DNA from 3 places in the Blastococcus sp. SYSU D00922 genome. Region 3 is predicted to be linked to each of the others. Evidence: riboswitches for the same ligand, from Rfam matches in the RefSeq annotation. Region 3 holds a riboswitch; each other region holds the start of a gene.

Region 1 (3,976 bases), on a different contig from region 3:
ACAGCTGGGCCAGCCGGGTGCGCGTCCCGAGGGCGGGCGCGAGCCGCTCGCGGGTGTACTCGCTGATGTAGGTGACGACGTCGAGGTGCGACGCGATCCGCTGCATGAGCTGGCGGCTGCCCGGCAGGGCCACCCACCCGGTCTCGTGCCCGTGGGTGATGCCGAGCACGTGCCCGACACCCGCCGCCCGGAGAGCCGGCGCGATCAACCCCAGCGGGGCGGCCGCACCGAAGACGGCGCTGTCGCACCCGTGCCTGCGGGCGAGCTCCGCCGCCGTCCGGGCGACCGACCGGGTGGGCAGCAGCATGGTCGTCGGGTAGCGGACCACCTCGTAGGGCAGCGCGGCGTCGTGCTCCTCCCAGCCCTGCGACCGCGAGGCGAGCACGACCAGGGACTCCGGCGGCCGGCGGGCCAGGAGCGCCGCGACGAAGGTCTGGATCCCGCCCTGGCGGGGCGGGAAGTCGTTGGTGACGACGAGGGTCCGGCTCACGGCCGCTCCAGCCGCGTCCAGTCCTCGGCCATGGCCAGGCGCTGGGAGACGGTCGGGTGCGAGCCGTAGAACCACTGCCAGAGGGCGGGCGGGTCGGGATCGTTGAGGTTGGAGCCGGCGAGGTCGCGCTGCATGTCGGCGAACGCCTCGGGGTCCCGGGTGAGGTCGAGGGCGTGCACGTCCGCCCGGGCCTCGATGTGCCGGGACACCGCGTTCTGCACCGGCGTGGCCACCAGCGTGCCGACGGCCATGAGGAAGAGCACCAGCGGGATCACGCGCGGGTCACCCGGCGCGTCGGCGCCGGCCCTCCGCAGGAGCGCGGGCGAGGAGACCAGCCAGCCCAGCAGAGCGACCCCGGCACCCGCACCGAGCGCGCCGATCAGCGTCCCGGTGAGGACGTCGTCGGTCGCCACGTGGCCGAGCTCGTGCGCGACGATCGACTCCACCTGCGCGTCGGGCAGGCGGTCGAGCACCGTGTCGTACAGGACGATGCGGCGGGTCGAGCCGAACCCGGAGACGTAGGCGTTGAGCGCCGTCGTCCGTCGCGAGGCGTCGGACACCAGGACGTCCTCGACCGGCGTGCCGTTCTCCTCCGCCAGCTCCAGCAGATCGGTGCGCAGCTGCCCGGCGGCCAGCGGCTCGAACCTGTTGAAGGCCGGCTCCATCAGCACCGGCCAGAGGAAGGAGCCGACGACGACGAGGGCGGCGGCGCCCGCCGCGGCCCACGCCCACCAGGTGCGCGGCAGCTTCCGGGCCAAGAGGACGACCACCAGGAGCCCGAGCGCGGTGAGGCCCGCGTCGATGGCGGTCGAGACGGTGACGTCGCGCAGCCAGAGACCCCAGCTGCGGGTGGACAGCCCGTACCGGTGGCGCACCGACTCGCCGTAGGCGGACAGCGGCAGGGTGACCAGGCGGCCGATCACCGCGAGCGCGAGGACCCCGAGGAGGACCTGCCAGACCCATCCCCCGCCCAGCGGCGCCGCCACCGCCCGCACCAGCCGGGAGCCGAGGCGCGTCAGGCCGAGCACGGCCGACACGAGCAGGCCCAGGAGCAGCGAGGCGACCGACGCCGGCCGCAGCGACGCCGCGAAGGCCTCGGCGCGGCCCAGCTCGGTCGCGGACAGACCGGCGGTCGGGTCGACCGGGCTGCGGCCGCCGGCCGGCTCCGGCAGCGGCGACCACGGGGTGGCGACCGCGATGACCACGACGAGCGCGACGCCGAGGACGACCGCAGTGATCAGGGCGGCCCGGCGAGCGGTCACCCGGCCGATCCTATGAGGACCTGCCGGGACGACGAGGGCCGGTGACCCCTGGGCGGGTCACCGGCCCTCGGCGCGGTGCGGTCGGTCAGCCCGCGATGCGGCGGGCGTGCGTGAAGCCGCTCATCGAGTTGAAGTCGACCACCATGACCGGCTTGCTCGACGTCGACGCGTGGACCATCTTCCCGTTGCCGACGTACATGGCCACGTGGCTGGTCGGGCTGTAGTAGAAGAGCAGGTCGCCCGGCTGCAGGTCACCCACCGAGACGGGGGTGCCCATCGTGGACTGGCTCCGGCTCGAGTGCGGCAGGCTCACGCCGGCCGCGGAGTAGGCGTACTGCGTCAGCCCGGAGCAGTCGAAGGAGTCGGGGCCGCCGGCGCCCCAGACGTAGGCGTCGCCGACCTGGGCGAGCGCCGTGTCCACCGCGACCTGCGCCGCACCGCTCGGGGCGACGACGCCGCTGGGGACGGCCTGCGCCTCGGTTCCGCCGTGCGCCCGGGCGACCTGCGCCTGCTGGGGCGCGGTGAGGGCGTCGTACTGCCGCTGGTAGTCGGCGATGTCCCCCTCGAGCTCCTCCTGCTGCGCGGCGATGTCGTCGACGGCCTTCTGGGCCGCAGCGCGCGCCTCGGCCGCGTCGGCCTGGGCCGACTCGGCGGCGTCCGCGGCGTCGGCGACCTCGGCGAGCTGGGCCGTGGTGTGCCCGGCGATGGCGTCGAGCGTGCCCAGCTGGTGGACGAACTCCTCGGCGGAGTCGCTGGTCAGCAGCACGTCCAGGCGGGAGAAGCCCTCGGTGGTGTACGCCGAGCGGGCAAGCTGGCGCACCTGGCCGTCGAGCGCGTCGAGCTGGGCCTGCGCCTCGGCGGCGGCCTTCTCGGCGTCGGCGACGGCGGCCTGCTGCGCGTCGAGCTGGACCTTCGCCTCGTTGAGCTGCTCGGTCACGACCTCGAGCTGGTGCTCGGCCTCGGCGACCTTCTGCGCGGCCTGGGCGGCGTCGGTGACGGTGGCCGGGTCCGCGGCGGCGGTCCCCGGCAGGACGGTGAACGTGAGGGCCGCGGTCACCCCGAGGAGGAGACCCGAGCGCAGCCATCCGACGTGTCCGGACGCGGACCGACGAGGGAGGTGCGACTGTTCGAGGGCGTGCGACAGTACGGCGTGTGGGGTCGCCACGAGCGGCGGCTCTCCGTTTCTTCCTCTGCTACCGCCTACCGAGTTAGCTGACGGGTTCGGGCTGGGAAGACTGGCCCTATCCCCTGCGCACCGGCGAACCGGCCCGGCAGGAGAACTCACCCCAGGACTGCGGTGGGTCCCCGGCTCACCGTCGAGCACCTGTGCAGGCGCCGTCGGGCGATTAGGCGGTGCCCGTCCGAGGTCACCCCTCAGCGGGTGACGACCACTCGGTCGGACCGGCCGACCCTACGACCGTGATGTCCCCGTGACAAACCGAGGCTCCTGGGACCCGTGTGACGGAGATCGCTCCGAGTGCCGTATTCGCAGGTGGGCGAGCCGGTTTCCGCCCTGTGTGACCTGGAGCGGACCGTTCCGTCCGGGTGCTCGTCAGCCGGTCCGGCGGCCGTTGCCGGCGCCCCCGGCCGACCCGTCGCGGTGCCCCTCCCGGTGCCGCAGCGGGGGCACCAGGCCGACGTCGGCGAGGGCTCGGACGGCCCGCCGCTCGACGTCGTCGAACTCCACGACGACGCCCGGCCGCGGGACGACGACGTCCTCCGCGGCCACGTCGTCCGCCGTCGCGTCGACCGTGCCGCGGGCGCGGCCGGGAAGCGGCACGACCACCGGGTCGGTGCTCTGGCAGCCCGGGGGCGCGCCCAGCAGGACGGTGACGACGCAGTCGGCGCAGCCCGTCGGGCGTGCGGTGCAGGTGTCGCAGTCGATCAGCATGGCTCTTCTCCTCCGTGAGTCGAGACGCACGCTAGGAGCGGCCACCGACAATTCCGGCCCGTCGCCGGACGCGGGGCCTCAGGTTCCGGCGTACTCCCAGTGCCAGGGCTCCTCGCGGCCCCGCCCGGGCTCCGCCCAGTCGGGGTGCAGGAAGCCGAAGCGGCCCGCGTTGGCCTTCATCCAGTCGTACTGGGGCGTGCCGAACCGCTCGATCCCGCCGCAGAGGTCGACGGCGAGCCCCCAGCCGTGGTTGCTCGTGCCCGGGACGGCGGCCAGCGCCGGCTTCTCCCCGTAGAGCTTCACCTGGCTGGCGTAGGTCCGGTAGGAGTCGGT
Region 2 (3,976 bases), on a different contig from region 3:
CGCGCACGCGCACCCGCTGTCGGCGGTGGAGCTCTGCGTCGCCGCCCGGGTGGACTGCATCGAGCACTGCACGTGCATGACCCCGGACGGCCTCCGCCTGCCGCCGGGGCTGGCCGAGGCGGTGGCCGCGGCCGGTATCGCCGTGTCCCCGACCTTCGCCCGGGTGGAGGCCGCCGTCCCCGCGCACATCCAGGCCGTCCTCGAGCGCGCCCACATGACGTGGGAGGACAGGTATCCGCAGATCGCGGCCCTGCACGCCGCCGGGGTGACACTCGTCGCCGGTGTGGACGCCGGCATCGGCCCGGCCAAGCCGCACGGGATCGTGGCGGAGGCGGTGGCCGAACTGGCGAGATCCGGTATCCCGGTCCCCGGAGCGCTCGCCGCCGCGACGAGCGTCGCGGCCCGCGCCTGCGGCATCGGCGAGCGGACCGGCAGGCTGGCGGCCGGCCTCGACGCCGACCTGCTGGCCGTCGACGGCGACCCGCGCACCGACGTGACGGCCCTGCGTGCAGTCCGGCTCGTCGTCTCGCGCGGGCGGCAGGTGACGCCGGCGACCGGTGCGATCAGCTGAGGGTCGGGCGGTCCGCCAGCTCCAGCTCGCGCGCCGCGAGCACGTCGGCGAGTTCCGGCACCCCGACGCCGACCAGCCCCCCGCGCAGGAGCAGGCCGTGCGCCGGCGGGAGCGCCTGCATCGTCGGCACGCCGAGCACGGCCGCGCCGGCGGCCAGGCCCGCGGCCACGCCCGACTCGGAGTCCTCGATCACCACGCACTCCCCCGGCTCGACCCCCAGGGCGGCCATCGCCTGCAGGTAGGGCGCCGGGTCGGGCTTGCGCGCCGGCACCTCGTCCCCGCACACGGTGACGTCGAACGGGTCGGCACCGAGGTCCGCGCGGATCGCCGCCAGCACGATGTCGGCGATCCGCCGGGGCGTCGTCGTCACCAGGGCCGTCCGGAGGCCGGCCGCGCGCACCGCGGTGACCAGCTCACGGGCACCGGGGCACCACGAGACGCCGGCCGCCATCAGCTGCGCCGTCCGGTCCTCGACCCAGCGCGCGTCGGCGAGCAGCTCCTCCTCGGACCGGACCAGCCCGAGGTCGGCGTGCAGGATCGTCATCGACCGGCGCATCGTCGAGCCGACCGTCGACGCACGGGCGGCCTCGGACATCCGGCCACCGAGCCGGGCGGCCAGCTCGAACATGGCCTGGCCCCAGTACTGCTCCGTCTCGACCAGCGTGCCGTCCATGTCGAACAGCACGGCCCGCGGCTCGGTGAGGGGCTGGCTCATCCCCGGTAGTTCACGTGGACGTGGTCGTAGTGGTTCGCCGTGGCGCTGCCGCGGTCCTCCATGGGCTTCCACGAACCGCCGGGCGAGGACAGCATGCGCTGCTGCCAGATGATGTACTCCACGCCCAGCTCGTCCCAGTGCGCGATGTGGTACTGCGCGATGGCGTCCCCGAGCGACGGGCTGCACATGTAGTCCAGCGCCAGGCCGGACGGGTGGCCACCGGGGTCGGCCGCGCTGGCGCGGGTTCCGCCGATGGTCATCCCGGCCGCGCCGGGCACGTTGGACACCACCGCGTTCGCGGCGTTCTGCGCCACCGCCTTGATCGGCCCGGCGCTGTTGTTGATCTTGGCGATCACGCTCGCCGCGACGGACGCGGCCGGCGCCGCCGGGGCGGCGGCAGCGGCGGACGCCTGGGCGGCGGCGGCCTCGGCAGCGGCAGCGGCTGCCGCCGCCTCCTCGGCGGCCTTCCGCTCGGCCTCGGCCTTGGCGGCCGCGGCGGCCTCCTCGGCCTGGGCCTGCGAGGCAGCGGCCGCGGCCTGCTCGGCGTCGCGCTCGGAGCGGCTGGCGGCGAGCTGGTCGAGCAGCTGGGGCTCCTCCATGGCCGGCTCGTCGATGCCCGAGCCGTCGATGCCGAGAGCGGCGGCGACGGCTACGGACGGCGAGTCGGCCGTCGCGTTGGCGGCCTCCTCGCCGGACAGCAGGTTCACCAGTGCCAGCGAGCAGACGGTGGCCACGCCGAGGGCGTAGGCGACGCGGGAGCTGGGCGCGGACCGGAACCGGACCTTGCGGTGCCGGGCGGCCTTGCGGGGGGACTGTTCGGTGTCGGTGTCCGCCTCGGCGGAGTCGACGGGCTGTGCGGTGTACGTGTTCAGGGGCGCCACAGGGGGCGGCTCTCCGTTCTTCCTCAGCCGCCTACCGAGTTAGCTGACGGGTTCGGGCCGGAAGTTGCCCTACCTGCGCATGCGCGCAGGATTCACCCCAGAGGAACCTTGGGTCCCCGGTCTGCCACGGCACACGGCCGCGCGCAGTTCGGCGGTGTCCATCGGGGTCCTCATGTTCGAGGAGCGGGGCCCGTCAGACGGATAACGAAATTACTACGAAGCAAGCCGACACGCCCGGCGTACTTGCCAAACCGTGAGGCGTGCAACACTGCGCGCCCTCACTCGTCCTCGGTGCGGTACCCGAGGTTCGGCGAGAGCCACTTCTCCGCCTCCGCGACCGTCCAGCCCTTGCGCCGCGCGTAGTCCTCGACCTGGTCGCGGCCGATCCGGCCCAGCACGAAGTACCGCGACTGCGGGTGCGAGAAGTACAGCCCGCTGACCGCGGCACCGGGCCACATCGCCATGCTCTCGGTGAGCTCGATGCCGGCGTTGGCCTCCACGTCGAGCAGCGACCAGATCGTCAGCTTCTCCGTGTGCTCGGGGCAGGCGGGATAGCCGGGAGCGGGGCGGATGCCGCGGTACTTCTCGGCGATCAGCGCCTCGTTGTCGTGGGTCTCGTCAGGCGCGTAGCCCCAGAACTCCTTGCGGACCCGCTCGTGCAGCCGCTCGGCGAACGCCTCGGCGAGCCGGTCGGCCAGCGCCTCCAGCATGATCGCGCTGTAGTCGTCGTTGTCCTTCTTGAACGCCGTGACCCGCTCCATCGAGCCCAGGCCGGCCGTCACCGCGAAGGCCCCGACGTAGTCGCGCAGCCCGGTCGCCCTGGGCGCCACGAAGTCGGCCAGCGACTTGCGCGGCGAGCCGTCGCGGCCCTCGGTCTGCTGGCGGAGCTGGTGCAGCGTCGTCAGCACCTCGCGGCGGGACTCGTCGGTGTAGACCTCGATGTCGTCGCCGTCGACCTGGTTGGCCGGGAACAGCCCCAGGACGCCGTTCGCCGTGAGCCACCTCTCCTCGACGATGCGGTCGAGCATGGCCTGCGCGTCCTCGTAGAGCCGGCGCGCGGCCTCACCGGTCGTGGGGTTGTGCAGGATGTCGGGGAACCGGCCGCGCATCTCCCAGGCGCTGAAGAACGGCTGCCAGTCGATGTAGCCGCGCAGCTCCTCCAGCGGGTAGTCGCGGAACGTGCGGACGAACTGCGTGGCCACGTGCTGCTGGTGGTCGCAGGCCGGGCCCGAGCACACGTCCATCGCCTGCTGCAGCAGCATCCGCGGCCGCGGCGGCGAGTAGCCGCTCCAGTCCAGCTCCGGAGCCGCGTCGCGGGCGGCGGCCAGCGGCAGCATCGTCCGGGTGTCCTGGCGCGCGGCGTGCCGCTCGCGCAGGGCCTCGTACTCGGCCGCCGTCTCCGCCAGCAGCTTGGGCCGCTGCTCGTCCGACAGCAGCGCGGCCACCACCGGAACCGAGCGCGAGGCGTCCTTCACCCACACGACCGGCCCGTGGTACTTCTGCGCGATCTTCACCGCGGTGTGCGCCCGCGAGGTGGTGGCGCCGCCGATGAGCAGCGGGATCTCGAAGCCCTGCCGCTCCATCTCGGTGGCGAGGGTGACCATCTCGTCCAGCGACGGCGTGATCAGCCCGGACAGGCCGATGATGTCGGCGCCCTCCTGCTTGGCGGTGTCGAGGATCTTCTGCGGCGGCACCATGACCCCGAGGTCGACGACGTCGTAGTTGTTGCACTGCAGGACGACGCCGACGATGTTCTTGCCGATGTCGTGGACGTCGCCCTTCGCCGTCGCCATCACGACCTTGCCGTTG
Region 3 (3,976 bases):
TGAAGTAGACGTACACGTCGCGACCGGAGGCGGCCCACTCCCCCACCCGGTCGGCCCACCAGCGGAGGTCGTCCTCGCCGTAGGACCCGGCGTAGAGGTGCGCCGGATCGGGCCCGTGCATGCGGACGTAGACGAACGGCGCGGTCGCGCGCAGGACGCAGGGCAGCTGCGCGCCGCTCATGACGCAGTAGGCGGCGCCGTGCCGCTCCAGGAGCGCGAACACCGCGTCGTCGTGCCAGCTGGGGTGCCGGAACTCGACCGCCACCCGCATCCAGGCGGGCAGCCGCTCGAGGACGTAGGCCAGCCGGGCGTCGTCGCGCTGGTGGGCGGGGTGCAGCTGGAGCAGGAGGACCGCGCGGCGGTCGCCGAGCTCGTGCCAGGCGGAGGTCAGCCGCGGCAGCCAGGGCTCCGGCCCGTAGAGCCGCTTGGCGTGGGTGAGCCCGCGGGGCGCCTTGACCGAGAGCTGGAAGCCCGGCGGCAGCCGGCGACGCCAGCTCGCGAAGCCGGCGTCGCGCGGCCACCGGTAGAAGCTGGCGTTCAACTCGACGGTGCCGAACCGGCGCACGTAGTGCGCCAGCCGGTCACGGGACGGCGTCCCCGGCGGGTACAGGACGCCGTCCCAGTGGTCGTAGCTCCACCCCGACGTCCCGATGTGCACGGCCACGACGACCTGCTACCCCGCTTCTCGAGTGTTCTGCGTGCTCCAGGGGTCCTGCAGCACCCCGGGAGCGGGAGCAACACTCGAGAAGCGGGGATCAGCGGATCAGTACCAGCCGCTGGACTGCGACTTGGCCCACGCGCCGCACGGCGAGCCGTAGGCCTTCTCGATGTAGATGAGGCCCGCGTCGATCTGGCGGTAGCCGTCCGACGTCTTGGCGATGCCGGTGCCGGCCCAGGTGGAGTCGAGGAACTGGGCGATCCCGTACGCAGTGCTGCTCGGGTTCTGCGCGTTCGGGTTCCAGCCGCTCTCCTTGCCCCAGAGGCTCTCGAGGCAGCTGAACTCGCCGGCGCTGCCGACCTTGCTCATCGCGTACTCCTTGTAGGAGCCGGCGGGAGCAACGGCGGCGTTGGTGCCCTGGCCGGGGCGCGCGGCGGCGGCCTCGGCCTCGGCGGCACGGGCGGCCTCGGCGCGGGCGGCCTCCTCGGCGGCGGCCTTGGCGGCGGCCTGCTCGGCGGCGATGCGGTCGAGCTCGGCCTGGACGGCGGCGTCCTGGGCGGCCTTGGCGGTGGCCTGCTCGGCGTCCCGCTCGGCGCGGCTGGCGGCCAGCTGCTCGAGCGAGCCGACGACGTCGCCCTGCAGCTTCTGCGGGGTCTGGGCGCTGACGCCGAGCTGCTCGGCGACGCTGACCGACTGGGGCTGCGCGGCGTCGGCCTGGGCGGGCGGCCCGCCGGCGGTGACGACGCCGACGATCAGCGCGCCCGCGGCGGCGGTCGAGAGGTACAGGGCGGGACGGCGGCCCTTCGCGGGCAGCCGGGTGCCGCGCGCGCGGAGGGCGGCGGCGGACGAGGACAGGGTGGTGCGGATGTTCATGGGGTGCGTGTGCTCCGGATGACGGCGCAGCGGTACGGCCCGCGCTCAGAGGGCGCGGGCGATCCACTGCTGTGTGGCGACGGGCAGCGCGGCGGGCGGTCGCCCGGCGGACCGCATCAGCGCAGGGGTCTCCCGCGCGACGGTCCGGATCGGCTGCTGCGTGCAAGGTCTGCCCGAGGGCGGGCCGTGCTGCTGCTCTCCGTTTCTTCGGTCTCTTCCGTGGCCGCCTACCGAGTTAGCTGACGGATTCGGGCGGGAAGCAGCCCTACCCACCCCGAGCCTGGGCTCGGAGCAGGATTCACCCCAGTACTGCGGTGGGTCCCCGGCTCGCCCGTGTGGTGGGCGACTCGGCGGCGCCCGGCGCGGCCTCCCCCGGTGGGGCAGGAACAACCGGCCGGACCCAGCCAACGTAGCCGCCGTTATCGAGTCGTGACAACGCCGGATCCGAAATCGGCGACGTGATGCTTCTCGCCCCACCCGTCACGGCAGTCTCCAGACCGTCGTCCGCCGAACCTGTGGTCCTTCGGTGTCCGGGACGTCGAACATCGCCAACCGCTGCAGGCGGTCGACCGGCACGTATGGCCGACCGGGGTCGCCCAGGAACACCTCCGCGCCCCGCGCGCGGGCAGCCTCCAGCCACGGCAGGACGCGCTCGCTCATCACGCGGTCGTAGCAGACGTCGCCGGCCAGGACGACGTCGACGACCGGCGGGTCCTCGCCCAGGACGTCGCCGAGCACGGCGATCGGTGGCACCCCGTTGGCCTCGGCGTTCACGGCGACCGCCGCGTGCGAGAACGGGTCGATGTCGCTGGCGCTGACCTGCGCGGCGCCGGCCAGCGCGGCGGCGATCGCGACGAGCCCGCTGCCGGCGCCCAGGTCCAGCACCGACCGGCCGGCGACGACGCCCGGCTGGTCGAGGACGTGCCGGGCGAGGGCCTGGCCGCCGGGCCAGGCGGCGGCCCAGAAGGGCGGGTCGGTGGGCGCCACGCCCCGCTCGGTCTCGATCGCCTCCCACAGCGCGACGACGTCCGCGGCGACGTGCAGGATCACCTCGGGGACGAGCGAGGGCCGCTCCGGCCGGGTGTGGTCGCGGACGAACTGGGCGGGGACGGCGCGGTCGGACGGCACGCCTCCAGTCAACCGGACGCCTCAGACCCCCGGCACCCGCGTGGACCAGGCGGAGAACTGCCCGGCCGGCCGGAAGCCCAGCGCCTCGTTCACCGCCACCATGGGCCGGTTGCCCTCGGAGTTGTAGGTGCTGATCCGGCGCACCGACGGGAAGGAGGCCGCCAGCTCCCGCAGCACCGCCACCTTCATGCGGGCGCCCAGCCGGTGGCCGCGGTGCTCGCGCAGGACGAGCGTGCCCGCCTGCTGTGCCCGGACCGGCACCGACAGCGGGATCTGCAGATCGGTGTAGCCGACCAGGCGGCCGTCGTGGACGGCGCCAGCAGAGACCACCGTCCGGCCGCGGGCCAGGGACACGGCCTCGACCTCCCGGATGCGGGCGCCGTCCCAGTCCTCCTCCTCGACGGGCAGGTCGCCCTGCGGTGCGTCCGTCGTCATCCGCCGGGCGAGCAGGGCGCGGTCCTCGAGCAGCGCGTCGGGAGTGCGGTCCCGCCAGGTGACGACCTCGTAGCCCGCGCCCGCTGCCGTCGCGTCCTCCTCCAGCGCGGCGAGGCGGCCCTCGGGCACCGGCAGGTCGAGGTCGCGCCGGGTCTCCAGCAGGTCGCAGGACCACCCGTGCCGCTCGGCGAACGCGCGGCCGGGGTTGTCCGGCACCGGCTCGTCGACGTCGGCGATGGCCACCGTGCGGCTGTGCGCCGCCGCGAGGGCCAGCGCCTCGGCGAGCAGGGCGCTGCCGATGCCGCGGCGCCGGTGGGCGGGGTGGACGGCGAGGTCGAGGATCGCGACCGACGTGTTGTCGCGCTCGGGCAGGATCAGCCGCAGCGCACCGGCGACCGCGCCGTCGACGACGGCGGCGCAGTGCGTGCCGGTGCGCGAGCCGCCCGCGGTGAGCAGCTCACGGCCGATCGCGACGTGGTCGGCCGCGGGGCGGGGCGGTTCGTCGGGGCGCTCGGCCAGCGAGGCCGCGGCCCAGACGGCGCACCAGTCGGCGAAGAGGGCGTCGTCCGGGCCGAGCTCGACGAGGCGGGAGGTCACCTCCCGGTTCTACCGCCCGGCACAACCGGATTTCAGGCGGCCGGCGGCTTCGCGGGCGCCGCCCGGCGCGCGATCAGCTTCCAGTAGCTACCGGGCGTCAGGCGGACGAGCACGTCCGGGACCTTGGCGCTCCAGCCGATGAGCAGCCGCGGCCGGCGCTCCTCGATCGCCTCGACGATCTGCGCGGCGGCCTTCTCGGGCGGCATGCGCAGGAGCTTGGCGAACTGCTTGCGGCCGGCCTCGTACTCCTCGATCGAGACGCCGGACCCGGTGCGCGCGCTCTCG

What was found. A riboswitch is a leader RNA that binds a small molecule or an ion and turns the genes downstream of it on or off. The one in region 3 is predicted to bind cyclic di-AMP.
Region 1: another riboswitch for cyclic di-AMP. It lies ahead of ACI78T_RS15080 (NlpC/P60 family protein); the one in region 3 lies ahead of ACI78T_RS18825 (aggregation-promoting factor C-terminal-like domain-containing protein).
Region 2: another riboswitch for cyclic di-AMP. It lies ahead of ACI78T_RS03415 (hypothetical protein); the one in region 3 lies ahead of ACI78T_RS18825 (aggregation-promoting factor C-terminal-like domain-containing protein).

The regions. Positions count from the first base shown of each region.
Region 1 is NZ_JBJGZL010000010.1:80,423-84,398, reverse strand. It holds gene ACI78T_RS15090 (glycosyltransferase family 4 protein) at 1-490, opposite strand, end outside; gene ACI78T_RS15085 (M48 family metallopeptidase) at 487-1,752, opposite strand; gene ACI78T_RS15080 (NlpC/P60 family protein) at 1,838-2,809, opposite strand; cyclic di-AMP (ydaO/yuaA leader) riboswitch at 2,935-3,115, opposite strand; gene ACI78T_RS15075 (hypothetical protein) at 3,305-3,643, opposite strand; gene ACI78T_RS15070 (D-alanyl-D-alanine carboxypeptidase family protein) at 3,722-3,976, opposite strand, start outside.
Region 2 is NZ_JBJGZL010000002.1:158,463-162,438, forward strand. It holds gene ACI78T_RS03405 (amidohydrolase family protein) at 1-571, shown strand, start outside; gene ACI78T_RS03410 (HAD family hydrolase) at 564-1,286, opposite strand; gene ACI78T_RS03415 (hypothetical protein) at 1,283-2,167, opposite strand; cyclic di-AMP (ydaO/yuaA leader) riboswitch at 2,181-2,331, opposite strand; gene metH (methionine synthase) at 2,446-3,976, opposite strand, start outside.
Region 3 is NZ_JBJGZL010000017.1:31,721-35,696, forward strand. It holds gene ACI78T_RS18820 (DUF72 domain-containing protein) at 1-664, opposite strand, end outside; gene ACI78T_RS18825 (aggregation-promoting factor C-terminal-like domain-containing protein) at 764-1,531, opposite strand; cyclic di-AMP (ydaO/yuaA leader) riboswitch at 1,745-1,884, opposite strand; gene ACI78T_RS18830 (class I SAM-dependent methyltransferase) at 2,012-2,659, opposite strand; gene ACI78T_RS18835 (GNAT family N-acetyltransferase) at 2,681-3,691, opposite strand; gene ACI78T_RS18840 (SDR family NAD(P)-dependent oxidoreductase) at 3,724-3,976, opposite strand, start outside.